Regions from separate parts of the Lactobacillus apis genome, predicted to be linked through region 2. Evidence: predicted binding sites of a transcription regulator. Region 2 holds the regulator's gene; each other region holds the start of a gene.
The links. The regulator NrdR, encoded in region 2, represses ribonucleotide reductase genes. The targets are predictions, from matches to a motif close to ACACNATATATNGTGT.
Positions count from the first base shown of each region.

Region 1: the regulator NrdR is predicted to act here: its motif matches at 3,619-3,634, upstream of DKL56_RS07770 (deoxynucleoside kinase).
Region 3: the regulator NrdR is predicted to act here: its motif matches at 2,779-2,794, upstream of nrdJ (ribonucleoside-triphosphate reductase, adenosylcobalamin-dependent).

Region 1 covers NZ_CP029476.1:1,660,941-1,666,824, forward strand. The annotation lists gene DKL56_RS07745 (ABC transporter ATP-binding protein/permease) at 1-1,055, shown strand, start outside; gene DKL56_RS07750 (glucosamine-6-phosphate deaminase) at 1,241-1,966, shown strand; gene amaP (alkaline shock response membrane anchor protein AmaP) at 2,129-2,683, shown strand; gene DKL56_RS07760 (DUF2273 domain-containing protein) at 2,695-2,883, shown strand; gene DKL56_RS07765 (Asp23/Gls24 family envelope stress response protein) at 2,904-3,404, shown strand; gene DKL56_RS07770 (deoxynucleoside kinase) at 3,676-4,326, shown strand; gene DKL56_RS07775 (deoxynucleoside kinase) at 4,338-5,024, shown strand; gene DKL56_RS07780 (amino acid ABC transporter permease) at 5,238-5,879, shown strand.
Region 2 covers NZ_CP029476.1:1,058,346-1,064,229, reverse strand. The annotation lists gene mutM (DNA-formamidopyrimidine glycosylase) at 1-750, shown strand, start outside; gene coaE (dephospho-CoA kinase) at 747-1,349, shown strand; gene nrdR (transcriptional regulator NrdR) at 1,351-1,818, shown strand; gene DKL56_RS05125 (DnaD domain protein) at 1,821-3,167, shown strand; gene dnaI (primosomal protein DnaI) at 3,176-4,078, shown strand; gene thrS (threonine--tRNA ligase) at 4,423-5,884, shown strand, end outside.
Region 3 covers NZ_CP029476.1:61,028-66,911, reverse strand. The annotation lists gene proC (pyrroline-5-carboxylate reductase) at 1-586, opposite strand, end outside; gene DKL56_RS00310 (aldo/keto reductase) at 611-1,474, opposite strand; gene DKL56_RS00305 (YjjG family noncanonical pyrimidine nucleotidase) at 1,540-2,247, opposite strand; gene DKL56_RS00300 (hypothetical protein) at 2,429-2,614, shown strand; gene nrdJ (ribonucleoside-triphosphate reductase, adenosylcobalamin-dependent) at 2,868-5,102, shown strand; gene DKL56_RS00290 (DUF4430 domain-containing protein) at 5,137-5,526, shown strand; gene DKL56_RS00285 (ECF transporter S component) at 5,536-5,884, shown strand, end outside.

The sequences.
Region 1 (5,884 bases), 600 kb from region 2:
TAAAGGATAACTACCAATTACTATCTGGCGCTTGGCCATCCAAACCAACTGATTTAGTTATGGTCGTTGATAACAAGAACTCCCTTAACATTAACATTCTGAAAAACCTGGGCATTAAAGTTAAGGCAGATGAGAAACTTAATTTTAATAAGTTAATTGGTAAAGAATTCAAAGTAGTCGACAATAATGACTATTATCAAGAACTGCCTACTGGTATGTTTGTGCCACAAAAACCTAACCAGGCAATGTACAACAATAGCAAAATCAAGTTACGCATTGTTAGTGTAATAAGACCAAAGAATAAGGATTCGATGGCTCTATTATCAAGCGGAATTGCATATAGTGATCGTTTAGCTGTTAAGGTTATCAAGCAGAATCAAAATTCAGCTATTGTAAAGGCACAAAAGAAATCTGACCGTAATGTAATGACTGGGCAAAACATGAATGCCAGTGCTAAAAAGCTGATGATGCAATCGATTGGCGGTTCTTCTCTTCCTGCCGGTATCATGATTTATCCAAATGATTTTGATTCGAAAGACAAAGTCTTAGATTACCTTGATCAATGGAATAAGGGTAAAAAGAAACAAGATAAAATCATCTACACTGACATGTCTAGTGCCGTTACCTCTATGACAGGTGGTTTGTTAAGTGGTATTACGGCTGTGTTAATTGCCTTTGCAGCCATTTCACTTGTCACTTCAATGATTATGATTGGTATCTTAACTTACACTTCAGTTTTGGAGCGAACAAAAGAAATTGGTATTTTAAAGGCCTTAGGTGCTCGTAAGAAAGACATCACACGCGTCTTTGATGCAGAAACATTTATCCTTGGCATATTCTCGGGTGTCTTAGGTGTAGTAATTGCTCAACTACTCATCTTCCCTATCAACAGCATTTTATATTCAATGACTGACTTAGCAAATGTTGCTCAATTAAATCCTGTGCACGCCTTGATTTTAATTGTTATTTCTACTATCTTAACGATGCTAGGTGGACATCTTCCTGCAAGAATGGCAGCTAAGAAAGATGCCGCAATTGCACTAAGAAGTGAATAGTCGCTAATTTCATTTAATTAGTCTCAAATAATGTTACATGTGAAACAAACATTATTTGAGACTTTTTTGTTATCAAAATTGGCCTTAGTTAAAAACGCGTCAGCAGTTAAAAAATTTAATAAAGCTAATTGACAAATTGGCATATACCAATTTATAATGAATTTAACTTAATTGGAGGCTCAACTATGAAAATTATCATTACAAACAACAAAGAAAACGGTAGTACTGAAGGCTTTAAGCTATTTAAAAAGAGCATTGACAATGGTGCTAAGGTAATCGGCTTAGCAACTGGCTCTACCCCTGTAGCTCTATACAACGAATGGACTCAAAGTGATCTTGATAATAGCAATCTTATTAGTATCAACCTTGATGAATATACTGGTTTAACTCCTGATAATGATCAAAGTTACCACTACTTTATGCAAAAAAATCTTTTTGACAAGAAGCCATTCAAGAAATCATATATTCCAGACGGTATTAAAGCTATTAACGACCCTCAAGGTGCTTCTGATGACTACAACAAGATTATTGAAGAAAACCCAATTGATATTCAATTATTAGGTCTTGGTCAAAATGGTCATATTGCTTTTAATGAACCAGGCACTTCTTTTGATTCTGTCACTCACGAAGTCAAGTTAACTGAGAGCACTATTCAAGCTAATTCACGCTTTTTCAGCAATATTGATGATGTGCCAAAATCAGCAATTTGTATGGGAATTGCTAACATCATGAGTGCAAAGGAAATCGTTATTATGGCTTTTGGTGAAAATAAAGCTGATGCCATTAAGAAAATGGTCGAAGGTCCTGTAACTGAAGACGTTCCTGCTTCCGTTTTGCAAAATCACTCTAATGTCACATTAATTATTGACGATGCTGCTGCAAGCAAGCTCAGTGAAGAATCAAAGAACTAATTAGACAACTTAACTAACAGATTAAAAACGATGCAAACTTGCATCGTTTTTTTGTGCCACTAATATTTCGTGTTAGCGCTGTATATAAACAGGTGCATATCACTAACGCTAACAAAATAATCCGTATTATGATTAAGTTAGAGTATGAGAGGATGTGATAAATTGAAACGAAGTAAAAAATGGTTACTGGTAGTTTTTCTGCTTTTACTACTGCCTCTGCCAATTTATCTCTTATGGGAAACTAGCGGTTTTTGGCAAAAGTATTTAAGGCTTAGCATCCCCAAATTGGGTACATTAAATCCTATTTTCGAATGGTATCTAATCGGTGCTAGTGCCATTGTTCTTTTGGCTTTAATCATTAGTTTATTAATCATTCTATTCTGGCCAGTTCAGCGCTACTTCACCTTAATTCATAAGCGCGATGGACAAGTCAGAGTTAATAGTAAGGCGATTAACGGTTACGTCATGAATTCTTTATCTGAATTACCTTTTATTAATAAAGCAAAAGTTGATTCTAAGCTTACTAATCATAAGATCAAAATTAGGATTAGTGGCAATTTAGGACATGGCGACAACGTTAACGCTGTTCTTGAGCAATACCTTGAAGAGCTTAAAGGTAATCTTAGTCAACTTTTGGGAATCGAGCAGAAACCAAAAATCAAAATTAAATTTGTTAACTATCAAAACTCTGATAAGCCCGAGACACGCGTTCAATAAAGGAGGCAAAAATGAATAAAATTTTGCAGGAACACCTCCCAGAAATATGCGGTGCAGTAATCGGCTTGTTACTAGCATTTTGTTTTTTGGGATTAGGCTTTTTTAAAACTATTTTTGTCATTGTGTTACTAGCATTAGGCTTTCTAGCTGGGCATTATTGGCCCCTGTTAAAAAGCTTGGTAAGTAAACAACAACACTAAATGAAAGGAATTGAATTATTATGGTACAAAATAACAACAACTCAAAACAAGAAGTTAAAGGCGACTTAACATATGACTCTAAAGTAATCCAAAAGATTGTCGGCATTGCTTTGGCAGACGTTAAAGGACTATTAACTGTTAATGGCGGCTTCTTCTCTAACTTAGCTGATAAGATTGTTAACAGTGATGACGTAACTAATGGTGTTAACGTCGAAGTGGGTAAAAAACAAGTCGCTGTCGATATTGAAATCGTTGCAGAATATGGCACTAACATTCCTAAACTTTATGATGAAATTAGACAAAAGATTTATGACAAGGTTAAAGAAATGACAGGCTTGGATACTGTTGAAGTTAACGTTACTGTAGTTGATATCAAGACTAAGGAAGAGCATGAAAAGGACTCTGTCAGCCTGCAAGATCGTCTAACCGGTGCCACTCAAGACGCCAAAGAAAAGATTGACGAACAAAAAGATAAGGCTGAAGATAAAAAAGAAGAAAAGAAAGAAGATCGCGTTAAGTAGCGCATCTTAACCAATCTATTCAAAAAGTGAAGTGCTTCAAACAGTGCACTTCACTTTTTTGTTTTTTAGTTTCACGTGTAACAGTTCCAAAATCTTTTTTCTAAAAATATATATTTACATATCTTTATTAAACTATAAGCAGATTTTTTGGTCTGCATTATGCAAAATCACTTGACATTTTTGCCCCAATGCAAATTAAATTTCTTCTTGTTTACCACTATATCTCGTATTAAACTAGATATTAATCTATATATTGTATTTAAGAAAGAGTGTGATTCAAGTTATTGTTTTAAGCGGGCCTATTGGAGCCGGTAAATCCAGTTTAACCAGTATTTTAGCTGAACATTTAGGAACTCAAGCCTTTTATGAAGGCGTTGATAGTAATCCGGTTCTTCCTTTATATTACCAGGATATGAAACGGTACACTTTTTTGCTTAACATCTATCTGCTTAACCACCGGTTAGCGCAAATCAATCAAGCAGTTAAAGAGAAAAACAGTGTTTCTGACCGTTCTATTTACGAAGATGCTCTCTTTTTCCAAATGAATGCGGAAAGCAATGTCGCTGATCCTACCGAATTTAAGATTTACGACAGTTTACTTGAAAACATGATGGAAGACACCCCAGGAAATCCTAGTAAAAAGCCGGATCTCTTGATCTATATCCGTGTATCATTAGATACCATGCTAAAACGTATCGAGAAGCGTGGTCGGTCTTATGAGCAAATCTCGACTGATCCCAGTCTGAAAGATTACTATGCACGCTTAATTCGCTATTATGAGCCTTGGTACGAAAAGTATGATGCCTCACCTAAGATTGTAATTGACGGTGATAAGTATGACTTTATCGGTGATGAAGACGCTAAAAAGGAAGTTTTAAGCCAGATAGATAGCAAGCTGCGTGAAATTGGCAGTCTAGAATAAGAAGGAACGTGATGACAGTTATTGTTTTAAGTGGCCCTATTGGAGCCGGTAAATCCAGTTTAACCAGTATTTTAGCCAAATATTTAGGAACTAAGCCATTTTACGAAAGTGTTGACGATAATCCAGTCTTACCACTTTTTTACGCTGATCCTAAAAAATATGCATTTCTGCTTCAGGTGTTTTTCCTTAATACACGTTTTCGCAGCATTAAGGACGCATTAACCGACGATAATAACGTGCTTGATCGTTCTATTTATGAAGATGCACTCTTCTTCCAAATGAATGCCGATATTGGACGTGCAACTAAAGAAGAAGTTGACACTTACTATGAGCTTTTAAACAATATGATGAATGAGCTCAAAAATATGCCAAAAAAGAACCCTGATTTGCTCGTCCATATCAATGTTTCATACGAGACGATGCTTAAACGTATTCAAAAGCGTGGTCGCCCGTACGAACAGCTTAGTTATGATTCAACGCTTGAAGATTATTACAAACGACTATTACGTTATTATAAGCCTTGGTATGAAAAGTATGATTATTCACCTAAAATGGAAATTAATGGTGATGAGCTTGACTTTATGACCAATGAACATGATCGTGAGATTGTTTTAAATCAAATTGTCGATAAATTAAAAGAGATTGGTAAATTACCTGAATCATGGGATAAGCCAACCAAGGTCGAACTTGATGCATAATCAGTAAACCAATTAACTTGCATATTGTAGTGAAAAGCCGTTTTTAGATATTTAGTCTAAAAAACGGCTTTTTGTTTTGTTAAATTTCTTGCTGAGCAGTCTAAAATAACTTTTTACACTATTACCATTTTATTATTAAAAAAATATGTGCTATTCTGTCATAAATGTAATTTTTTGCTCATTATTTCAATTTACGCTTTAAAGGAGAATAAGATGAATTATATAATCTCAATCATGCCTTCTCTACTTTCTGGAGCTAAAATGACCCTGATTCTATTCTTATGGACCTTGATCATTTCTATCCCACTTGGAATCATTGTTAGTTTGGGTTTAATCTCACATTTTAAAATTATACGTGCTATTTTAAAATTTTATATCTGGATTATGCGTGGTACGCCATTGTTACTACAACTAATCTTTATTTTTTATGGACTGCCAATCATTGGCATCATTTTTCAACGATACAATGCTGCCTTATTCGCTTTTATCTTAAACTATACTGCTTACTTTGCAGAAATTTTCCGTGGTGGTTTTCAGTCTGTGCCAGGCGGCCAATATGAAAGTGCGCACGTTCTGCAGCTCACAAAATGGCAAACTTTGCGACATATTATTATTCCCCAAGTAAGCAAAATTGTTATACCGTCAATTGGCAATGAAGTAATCAATTTAGTCAAGGACACTTCCCTTGTTTATGTTATTGGCTTGGGTGAACTCCTACGTGCAGGAAATGTTGCAACTGCACGAGACGTTACCCTTGTGCCCTTAGTTCTAGTTGGTATTATCTATCTACTAATGACCGGTATTGCATCATTTATTTTAAAGAAAATCGAACACAGTTACTCTAAGTGGAAATAATAAGG
Region 2 (5,884 bases):
TTGTGGTACCCCAAAATTATTGCCAGTGATCCGCAAGAATTTGAACAGCAATTAGTTAATAAGAAAATAGAAACGATTGATCGCTATGCGAAGTACTTATTGATTAGGTTGAGTGGGAACTTGACGGTAGTTTCTCATTTGCGTATGGAAGGCAAGTATCGCTTAGTTAAAGAAAATACGAAAAAAGATAAGCATGATCATGTTCAGTTTGTTTTTACCGATGGCTCAGCTTTGAGATATAACGATGTTCGTAAATTTGGTAGAATGCAGTTAGTTAAAACTGGAACGGAAAAAGAAGTAACTGGTATCAGTAAACTGGGCCCAGAACCTAATTCACCCGATTTTACAGTTGCTGCTTTTACTAGGGGACTTGCGCGCAAGAAAAAGAGTATTAAGAATACGCTTCTTGATCAGTCAGTGGTTGCTGGATTAGGTAATATCTATGTTGATGAAGTTTTATGGGAAACCAAAATTCATCCTTTGAGTATGGCCAATGCACTACCAAAAACCAAAATCAAACAGCTTCACGATAACATTAATTCTTTAATTGAACTAGCGATTGAAGAACGAGGAACTACGGTTCATACATACCTTGATGCTAATGGAAAAACCGGTGGCTTTCAGGAAATGCTCAAAGTTTATGGTCATAAGGGAGAGCCATGCGTTCGTTGTGACACACCACTAGAAAAAATAAAAGTTTCGGGCCGAGGGACTACATTTTGTCCCCACTGTCAGGTAATTTATAAATGACTTTAGTACTTGGCTTAACAGGTGGAATTGCAAGTGGGAAAAGCACGGCAGATGCTTTTTTCCTTAAGCGCAATTTACCTGTTATTGACAGCGATGTGATTGCACATGACATTTTAAATATCGGTCAGTTAGGTTATAAAAAAGTGATTAGTTACTTTGGCCAAGATATTTTAAATTCTGATCGTACACTTAATCGCAAAAAATTAGGACAAATTGTTTTTAATGATCAAAGTAAGTTAAATGTGCTTAACCAGATAACACATCCATTGATTTTTAGCGAAATTGAAGATAAAATTACGCAAAATAAACTTTTAAAGAAACCAGTAGTTATTGTAGATGCACCTTTGCTATTTGAAACTAAAGTAAAAGATTATTGCGATAAAACCTTGTTAATTGCGGTTCCAGAGGAGTTGCAATTGCAGCGATTAATGACACGTGATCGCCTAAATAAAACTGAGGCTTTAAATAGAATAAAAACACAGATGCCACTATCGCAAAAGGAAAAATTAGCAGATTATGTCATCACAAATACTGGTACAATAAAAGAGCTAGAAACTAAATTAGCAAACCTGCTATGTGAACTAAAAGAGGAGGACTAAGATGGAATGTCCTAATTGTCGGCAAAATGCCTCACGTGTAATCGATTCGCGTCCAAGTGATGAAAATCGTGCAATTAGACGCAGAAGAGAATGTGAAAACTGTGGCTTTCGCTTTACTACTTTTGAGCGAATTGAAACAACGCCATTATTAGTAATTAAGAATGATAATACTAGAGAGCCGTTTAATCGTAAAAAGATTCTGCATGGTGTAATGGCAGCTGGACAAAAGCGTCCAATTACCAGTGCACAATTTGAAGAACTAGTTGATCACGTTGAAAACAAGGTTAGACAGCAAGGTGTAAGTGAAATATCTTCGAAAAAAATTGGTCAGTTGGTAATGGATGAATTAGCTGAACTAGATGATGTTGCTTATATTCGTTTTGCATCGATTTACCGCGAATTTAAAGATATGTCGAGTTTCATGAAGACAATGGAGGATATGATTGCTAAAAGAGAGAAAGGAAATTAGAAATGTTTGAGACAGATAATCCCAAACAACCTTTTTTTATTGCTAATCATATTGACCTATATCCAGCTGATCTTCGCATTTTAGTAAAGCTTTATCAGCCTTTAATTGGCTCTCTTGCTCTTTCCATGTACCTTAGTCTGAATGAAGATTATAATTCTGGTGCAATGCTATCTGATTCAACTGGCTTATACGCGTTACAAGAACAGCTTGATTGCAACCTTAAAAGCCTTTTTATTGCGCTGCATAAGCTTGAAGGTACTGGTTTGATTCAAACACGCATGATTGAAAATGAAATTATGGGTCAGGTACTAGTTTTTCAGCTAGCAAAGGTTCCAAGTAGTAATGAATTTTTTGCTACTCCTCTTTTAGCCAGTTTGCTTAAGGAGAAAGTTGGTATTAGCGCATTTCAAAAATTGAGTCATGTCTTTGCCCAAGAAGGTAGTCAGAACTTAAACCAACCTAATGGCTTAGCGACCGCAACTGATGTTTCTGCCTCATTCATGGACGTTTTTCGTTTACCCGATCAAGAAGCAATTGAACCTTCAATTGAAGTGAAACAGGCTGCTCAAGAAAACCAGATTCCTAAACCTGTTCAGGCAAGTATCAAACAAGATGACAAGATTGACTGGGATTTTATGAAGCAGCAGTTTGAGATTTATCAAATTCCAGAGACAGAAATTGATCGCAACCGGGAAGCAATTCGGGCCGTTATGCGCACCTATGGTTTGTCCGAACAAGAATTTGTTGATGAGGCTTTATCGTGTTTACACGGTGACTATCAGCTTGATATGTCTTTAATCAAAAAAACAATCGCAAACAGTATTCATGCCCAAACAACACGTGATCAACTTAAAAGAGTCACGCGTGCTGAAGAAACCAGTCCTTCAAATACGCATTTTAGTGAACAAGAACAAAAACTTTTACAACTTGCTAAGAGTAAATCTCCAGCTCAGTTTTTATATTATCTAAAAACTGAGCGTCATGATTATGTTGATGCAAGCGAATATCATGTCCTTGACAGTTTATACAATGAAAAAGGGATACCAGCTGAATTGCTGAATCTTTTGACCTACGCTTGTCTAAAAAGCGCACCGAATATTTCCTATCGTTTAGCGAATAAAATCCTGCATGATTGGTTGCAGCACGGTGTGAAGACGGGTGAGCAGGCACTTGACTATATGAACAAACGTGAGCAAAATAAAGGAAAATATCCTCGTTATACTCAGGCAAAAAGGGTTGAAAAGGCAACAGACTGGAGCAAGAAAAAAGCTACAGTTAAATCAGACGTTTCTTCGGCAGATTTAAAGAACTTTTTCAAGAACTTTGAAGACCAAAATGGCATGAAGTAGGTGAATCTATGGAACCGATTAATAAATTTATTTCTGCAAAGAATCATCCAGCAGCTAAAAAAATTGATCCAGCTCAGATTAGGCAACAAGTTTTAGCTGAACCGGCTGTCAGTCAGTTCATTGGCGCTCATCAGGACAAAATAACGGATGAAATGATTGATAAGAGTATGTCTGCTCTTTTTGAATTTTATTTGTTTCAACAAAATAAAAAGGATCCAGTCACACAGGGCTTTAAACCGAAATTGATTCTAAATACTAATGCGATTGATATTACTTACGTTCCTGAAGATAGTAAGATTGAACATGATCGGGAAGTTAGTGCCAGAAAGAATCTGCGTTTAATTGATCTGCCAACCAGTTTGCATGATGTTAAACTCAGTCAAGTTGAGATAACGCCTGAAAGAAAGCAAGCAATGGCTGATATTGGTCAATTCTTGAGTGCGTACTCTAAGAATATTCATCAAAAAGGTCTATTTTTATCAGGTAGTTTTGGAGTAGGTAAAACTTTCATTCTTGCTGGCTTGGCAAATTCACTTGCAATGATGAATAAGCGTGTTGTTTTCATGCATGTGCCTAATTTCATTGCCGGTCTTTCAAGTCATTTTAATGATAATAGCCTGCCGGAAGAAGTACAGCGAATTTCAAATTGTGATGTACTAATTTTGGATGATATTGGTGCTGAAAATCTCAGTCAGTGGTCTCGTGACGAAGTTTTAGCAGTAATCCTGCAATCCAGGATGGACAATCAATTGCCGACTTTCTTTTCTTCTAATTTCTCGATGAACGATTTGGAAGAACATTTTAAGGAGACTAAAAATGCAATAGATCCAGTTAAAGCTGCAAGACTAATGGAAAGAGTACGGACTTTGGCTAAAGAGGTCGTTGTTTCTGGTCCTAATAGACGACGCTAAATTAAAAATAAGTTAAAACAAAAAGCACTTAACTAAAAAGTGCTTTTTGTGATTTTTATTAAAAAAGTTCTTGCAAAAAAATGTTAGATATGTATAATTATCTTAATTGAATGAACATGATGCAGCTCAAGTCAGAGAGAATCACATTATTCTGGAAGTGGTTCAATGTAGATGTACCCCACTCATTCAAACTTAAAAAGTAATTAAAATGGGTGAGTTCCATTATCAACTTAATTTGAGAAGTTAGATTCGTATATCTGACTTGAAATTTGGGTGGAACCACGCTAATAACGTCCCAGTGCATCACTGCACTGGGACGTTTTTTTATATTTTCGGAGGTATAGATGAGTTTTTCAGTTATTTTGCCAGATGGATCAAAACGTGATTTTGATCAAGCAATTACAATTAGTGATTTGGCACATGGTATTTCAACATCACTAGGAAAAGCAGCACTTGCTGGTAAAGTAGACGGACAATTACAACCGGTTGATTATCAACTCGATCGTGATGCTAATGTAGCAATTATTACTGATAAAGATGAAGAAGGCTTGAATGTCTTACGTGATACAGTAGCATTTGTTTTTGAAGCAGTTGCTAAAAGAGCATATCCAGAATTACGTTTTGGTGAACATGCTGCAGGCGAAGATGGCTTTTTTGTTGACACCGATAAAGAAAATCAAATTAAAGTCAATGAATTACCTGAACTTGAAAATGCCGTTAAGAAAGCAGTTAAAGCAGGCGAAAAAATTGAAAGTGTTGTTATGCCTAAGGCTGAATTGGAAGAAATCTTTAAAGATGATCCATTCAAGCTTGAGTTATTAAGTCAAGAAACAGGCGATGAAGTTAAGGTATACAAGTTAGGTGACTTTGTTGATTTTGGCTTTGCCGCACTTTTACCAAATACTGGTAAAATTAAACAATTTAAGCTTTTATCTGTTGCTGGTGCATATTGGAAGGGCAAGTCATCCAATCCAATGCTGCAAAGAATCTCAGGTACAGCATTCTTTAAGAAAGCAGACTTGGATGCAGATATTAAACGCCGTGAAGATATTAAAGAACGTGATCACCGGACAATCGGACGTGATCTTGACTTATTCTTCGTTGATCCTAAAGTTGGTGCTGGCTTACCATACTGGATGCCAAAGGGTGCAACTATTCGCCGTGTTGTTGAACGCTACATTATTGATAAAGAAGTTGCCGATGGCTATCAACACGTATATACCCCAGTTTTGATGAATGTTGATGCATATAAGACTTCTGGACACTGGGCACACTATCGTGATGATATGTTCCCACCAATGGATATGGGTGATGGTGAAATGCTCGAATTACGGCCAATGAACTGTCCTTCACATATTCAAATTTACAAGCACCATATTCGTTCTTACCGTGAATTACCAATCAGAATCGCTGAATTAGGTATGATGCACCGGTATGAAAAATCAGGTGCCTTATCTGGATTGCAACGTGTTCGTGAAATGACTTTGAATGATGGTCACACTTTCGTTGCACTTGAGCAAGTTCAAGAAGAATTTACCAAGATTCTGAGACTAATCATGGAAGTATATAAGGACTTCGATATTACTGATTACTACTTTAGACTTTCATATCGTGATCCAAAGAACACTGAAAAGTACTTTGCAAATGATGAAATGTGGGAAAGAAGTCAATCAATGCTTAAGAAAGCAATGGATGACATGGGACTTGAATATGTTGAAGCCGAAGGTGAAGCAGCCTTTTACGGTCCTAAACTTGATATTCAAACCAAGACTGCTTTAGGTGCGGATGAAACCATGTCAACCATTC
Region 3 (5,884 bases), 690 kb from region 2:
TTTGGTAGGATTCTGCTCGTTTTACCCCATTTTGAACAGCGGCGTCGCTCAATGCCTCAATCATTAAATCAACATATGCTGGAGTACAACCTGCAACAATACCATAAATGCCTAATAAGTTGGCCGGTACAACGTAAACATCACCCATTTGTTCAAAAAGAGCTTTTACAGTCTTGATTACTTCAGGCTTTTCACCTGCAGCAAAACTAATTGCTGTAATTCCTTCACCGATTTGAACTGGTGTATTTGGAACAATTTTGACAAAAGAAGAGCCATTAGGTAACTCATGGTTTACCTTTTCTAAATCACCACCACCAGTGGATAAGATAATGCCATGGTATTTTTGACCAAGTTCTTCAAAAATAGTTTCCACTACTGAACCGCCCACTGCAACAATGACAGCTTGGCATTCTTTAAAGTCTGCATAGTCATTAATTAAATTCAAGTGCAATTCAGCTGCAACTTTTTCGGCTGATGGATGTCCACCACCAAAAACATAAATATCTTGGTTAGCGATATCTCCTTGCAATAAGCCCAAAATAATTGCTTTACCTATTTTACCGGTACCTATGAATCCTATTTTCATTGCTCTTCACCTTAATTGTTAACTTTAGAAGTTTGTTTTATCAGGATCAGTTGCAAGGTCAGCAGCACCATGCAACCCGTCCAAAGTCTTCATATCTTCTTCATCGATTACAAAATCAAAAATATCTACATTTTCTTTTATTCTATCAGTATGAACAGATTTTGGAAGTGGTGCAAACTGATGTTGAAATGACCAACGTAAGAGTACTTGAGCAGGAGTTTTACCATAATGCTCAGCCACTTCACTAACAGTTTTATTTCCAATTAAGCCGCCTGTTCCTAATGGACTATATGCTTCACTTAAAATGTTAAGTTCATTATTATATGAAACAACGTCTTCTTGCATATCACTCGGATTTAAGTAGATTTGATTGACAGCTGGACGAATAGAAGCGGTTTTTAGTAATTCATCCATGTGCTCACGTCTAAAGTTTGAAACCCCAATCGCACGAAGCTTTCCTGCCTTGTACTGATCTTCCATTGCGCGCCAACTCTCTGCGTTTAATTCTGCCCAGTGATCACGCACTGCTTTTGGATTTGGCCAGTGAATTAAGTACAGATCAAGATAATCTAACCCTAGTTTTTCTAAACTTTCGTCAATTGCTTGAATTGTTTCCTGATAGCCATGCTTATCATTCCACAATTTAGTTGTAACAAATAAGTCATAACGGTTAATACCACTTTCCTTAATGCCCTTACCGACACTCTCTTCGTTGCCATAAGCAGCAGCAGTATCAATCAAACGGTACCCCGCATTAATTGCATCAATAACGGAGTTTTTAGCAACATCACCGTCTGGTGTTTGCCAAGTTCCGAAACCTATAGTAGGCATCTTAGCTCCGTTATTTAAAAAATATCTATCATTTAAAGAACTAATTTTGACAGTCATTATTTTCACCTCTGTTATATTATATCGAATAATATATATGCTGCCACATCAAATTTAACAAATTGCTAATTAATTCTTTCAAAGTTATTTTTTAACAGTTTCACGAATTCGGGATATGTTTTCACTTCGCACAAAGGATGTAAATTCATGTTATTTTTTCTTCTGCGATGGTTGTACCAGACACTGCTAAAACCATAGTTTTCTGCACCTAAAATGTCTGATTGTAAACCATCTCCAAAAAATACTGTTTCTTCAGGACCATATTCCGCCCGGTCAAAAAAGTAATCAAAAATTCGAGCATCAGGTTTTGAATAACCTGCTTCTTCAGAAGTAATAATTAAATTAAAATAGTTCTTAATTCCAGCTAGCTCTAAGCGGTGGCGCTGCATATAGGCTTCACCATTACTTAAAATGGTTAACTCGTACCCACTCTTTTTGGCAAAGCGAAGCGTATCTTCTACACCAGGTAGCAACTTATAAGCTTGACTGAAGTATGAACGATATTCATCCATAATGGCAAGTCCATCAACATTAATATGATAGTTTTCTTTGATAAAATTATGAAAAACCATTTCACTCAATTGATCATATGTTAATGCACCAGTTTCAAGCTGACGCCATAAACTTTGATTATATGAGTGGTAACGGCGCTGCAAGTCCTCTGTTAGTGGCCAGTGATGCGCGTTAAAAAGGCGATGGAGCGCGAAATTCTCCGTATCCGCGAAATCGATTAGTGTGTCATCTACATCAAAAATAATTTGTCTAAAACGCAAGTATTTTTCATCCTTTCCAATTATTTCCCGGGAAATAAATACTGCTACGGAAAAATATTATACCAGTAAATTACTCATAAAAAACATAATTATCTTTTTGTTAAATTTAGGTAAAACTCATTTTAAGTAACTGCGCTTGAGGTATAATTGCTTACCAAATAAATCAGGAGGAAATACTAGTATGCTTACTTTATTACTAATTTTTGCATTGATCTGGGCACTGGCTAAACTAGGTGTTGGGATAATTAAAATTTTATTATTTATACTGGCATGCGGTTTAATCTTCATTTTCTTTATTCATTTACTAATTCCTTTTGCTATTTTGGGAGGAATACTTCTCCTGCTCTTCACAGCAATTGGTCGTTAACTCTTTTTTATTAGTCTTTTTGAAGCACAATAAGCTTTTTTTAGTTTATTGTGCTTTTTCGATACGCTGATTGCTATATGATTTTTTTGAAAATCTTTTTCTCCTACTGCCGCCTTAAATCATCTTTTTTTGTTCGGATTTGACTGCTGCATATCCGCTGGTAAATACAAGATATTGTGTTATAGTCTTTTTAGACACCATACATGATGTGTATGTGAAACAAAGTGTTATTTTATGAGGAGATATTTTGTATATGAAAAATGCAAGAATAAGCTTGGATCAGGCTTATATTGATCAAGTGAAACAAAATGTTTCGCCTCACTGGGGAGAACTTGGCTGGGTCACGTACAAGCGGACTTATGCACGCTGGCTTCCTGAATATAATCGCGCTGAAGAATGGGACGAAACAGTTAAGCGTGTTGTGGAAGGCAACATTAACCTTGATCCACGCTTAACTGATTCGCCTTCTGAAGATGTGGTTGAGGAACTGACAGACGAAGCTAAGCGTTTATTCAAGCTTATTTATGGCCTTGCTTCCACTCCGTCTGGACGGAACTTGTGGGTTTCTGGGACTGATTACCAAAGACGTAATGGTGATTCCTTAAACAATTGCTGGTTTATTGCTATCAAACCACAGAAATATGGTGATAGTCATATCGTGCCTGACTATTTGGACAAAAATCAAGAAGCTCTTTCAATGCCATTTTCTTTCGTCTTTGACCAATTGATGAAAGGTGGCGGCGTTGGCTTTTCCGTCGTTCAGGACAATATCCAAAAAATTCCCTCAGTTGACAATAAAATCGATTTAACGATTGTAATCGACAAGGCTAGTGCTTCTTATGACGACTCCGTTAAGCTTGGAGCAACTGATAAAAGTGAGTGGGTAAAGCAAAATCAGAATTCGGATGACTATATCTATTACGATTTACCTGACACCCGTGAAGGTTGGGTTTTAGCTAATGCTCGTTTAATTGATATGCACTTTAAGGAGACCAATCCTGAAAATAAACAGAAGTTGGTTTTAGACATCAGTGGCATTCGGCCTTACGGTGCAAAAATTCACGGTTTCGGTGGTACTGCTTCTGGTCCAATGCCATTGGTGGAAATGCTGTTTGAGATTAACGACATTATCAATAACCGTGTTGGTACAAAAATCACCTCAGTTGATGGTACAGACATTTGCAACTTAATCGGTAAAACTGTTGTTGCAGGAAATGTTAGACGGTCCGCTGAATTAGCATTAGGCTCTAACGATGATCAAGATTTCATCACAATGAAGCAAGATAAAGATAAGCTATATCATCACCGTTGGGCTTCAAACAATAGTGTTGCGATTGACGCTAAATTCGATGGATACGAACCAATTGCCGCTGGTATTAGAGAAAACGGTGAACCTGGTGTTGTTAACTTAGACTTGTCACGTAATTACGGCCGTATTATTGATGGCTATCAAGAGGGCATTGATGGTGAAGTTGAAGGAACAAACCCATGCGGTGAAATTTCACTAGCCAATGGTGAGCCATGTAACTTATTTGAAGTTTTTCCTTACATTGCTGAAGAACAAGGTTGGGACTTAAAAGAGGTCTTCAAACTGGCTACCCGTTATACCAAGCGTGTAACTTTTAGTGAATACGACTGGGAAGTTTCCCGCAACATCATCTACAAGAACAGACGAATCGGTGTTTCAATGTCAGGTATCCAAGATTGGCTCTTAAATGATTTAGGTCATCGGGTTGTTACCGGCTTTGAAGACAGTATCGACGAAGAGACAGGCGCAAAAATTAAAAAGCCAATTTATGATCCTAAGGGAATCAAAATGGTCGAAGAAGCATATCAAGCAGTAATTGATGCCGATCAAGACTACAGTAAGGCTTTAAATTGCAATCCTTCTATCAAACACACCACTGTTAAACCATCTGGTACTGTTGCTAAACTTGCAGGTGCTTCTGAAGGTATGCACTTCCACTACGCTGGCTATCTAATTCAAAGAATCAGATTCCAAGCCTCAGATCCTTTACTCAAGGCCCTTGATGCTTGTGGTTACTACTCAGAACCAGATATCTATTCACCAAATACTATTTGTGTAGAATTTCCATTAAGAGCAGCTCATGCAGACAGCAAAAACTTTGCTTCTGCAGGTACTGTTTCAATTGAAGAACAGTTTGCAACTCAAGCATTTTTACAAACCTACTGGTCCGATAATGCGGTTAGTTGTACTGTCACTTTCCAAAGCAATGAAGGTGACAAGATCACCTCTTTATTTAAGCAATATCGTAACGTCATCAAGTCAACGTCTCTTCTGCCTTACTATGGTGGGTCTTTGGAGCAAGCACCAAAAGAACCAATTGATAAGGAAACATATGAGGAGCGCAAAGCCAAAATATCTGGCGATGTTGCTACTGTCTTTGCTGAACAACATGATGATCAAAAAGACATCGAGCTAGTTGATCAAACCGATTGTGAATCGGGCGCTTGTCCAGTTAAATAATCTAAATTTATGTATTAAAAATAGGAGTTTTATCATGAAAAAAAATAAATTATCAGTTCTTGCCGGAATCGCTACTATCTTTACTTTCACTATTGCCGGTTATGGCAGCACCCAAAATGTTCAACAAGTTGATGCTGCTAGCAAAGTTCGCGTTACTTATACCCTTAAAGTAAATAATAAAAACTACAAGACTAAAAGCGTAAAAGTGCCTAAGCACTCAACTGTTATGCAAGGTCTTAAGAAGCTTTGGAAAGTAAAGAGTACTGATGGCTTCATCACTTCAATCGATGGTAAGAGTCAAAATAAAGCTAAAAAGGTTTACTGGACTTACACTATCAACGGCAAATTTGCTTCTAAAGGTGCTGCAGAGCAAAAAGTAGCTAACAAGGATAAGGTTAAATTTACTTTAGCAAAGATGGACTAATCAGCCATCATGCATGATTCAACCAAGAAATTAGCACTGCTTGCTATTTTAACTGCCATGTGCGTAGCCTTACGCATTTTTAAAATTATTCCAGTTCCAAACGTTCAGCCAGTCACTGATATTTTGGTAATCGTAACGTTAAACATGGGCTTTACTTTCGGCTTTGCCCTAGCCATTTTGACCATGGTGGTCTCTAACATTTACTTAGGCTTCGGCATTTGGACCATCTCACAGGTCTTAGCCTATGGCGGCTGCGTTTTAACTGTTGCATTACTGGCAAAATTTACGCCATTAAAAAAGCACTTTACTTATCAATTAGTCGTTGCTGTCTTTTTAGGTTGGGAATACGGCTGTTTCG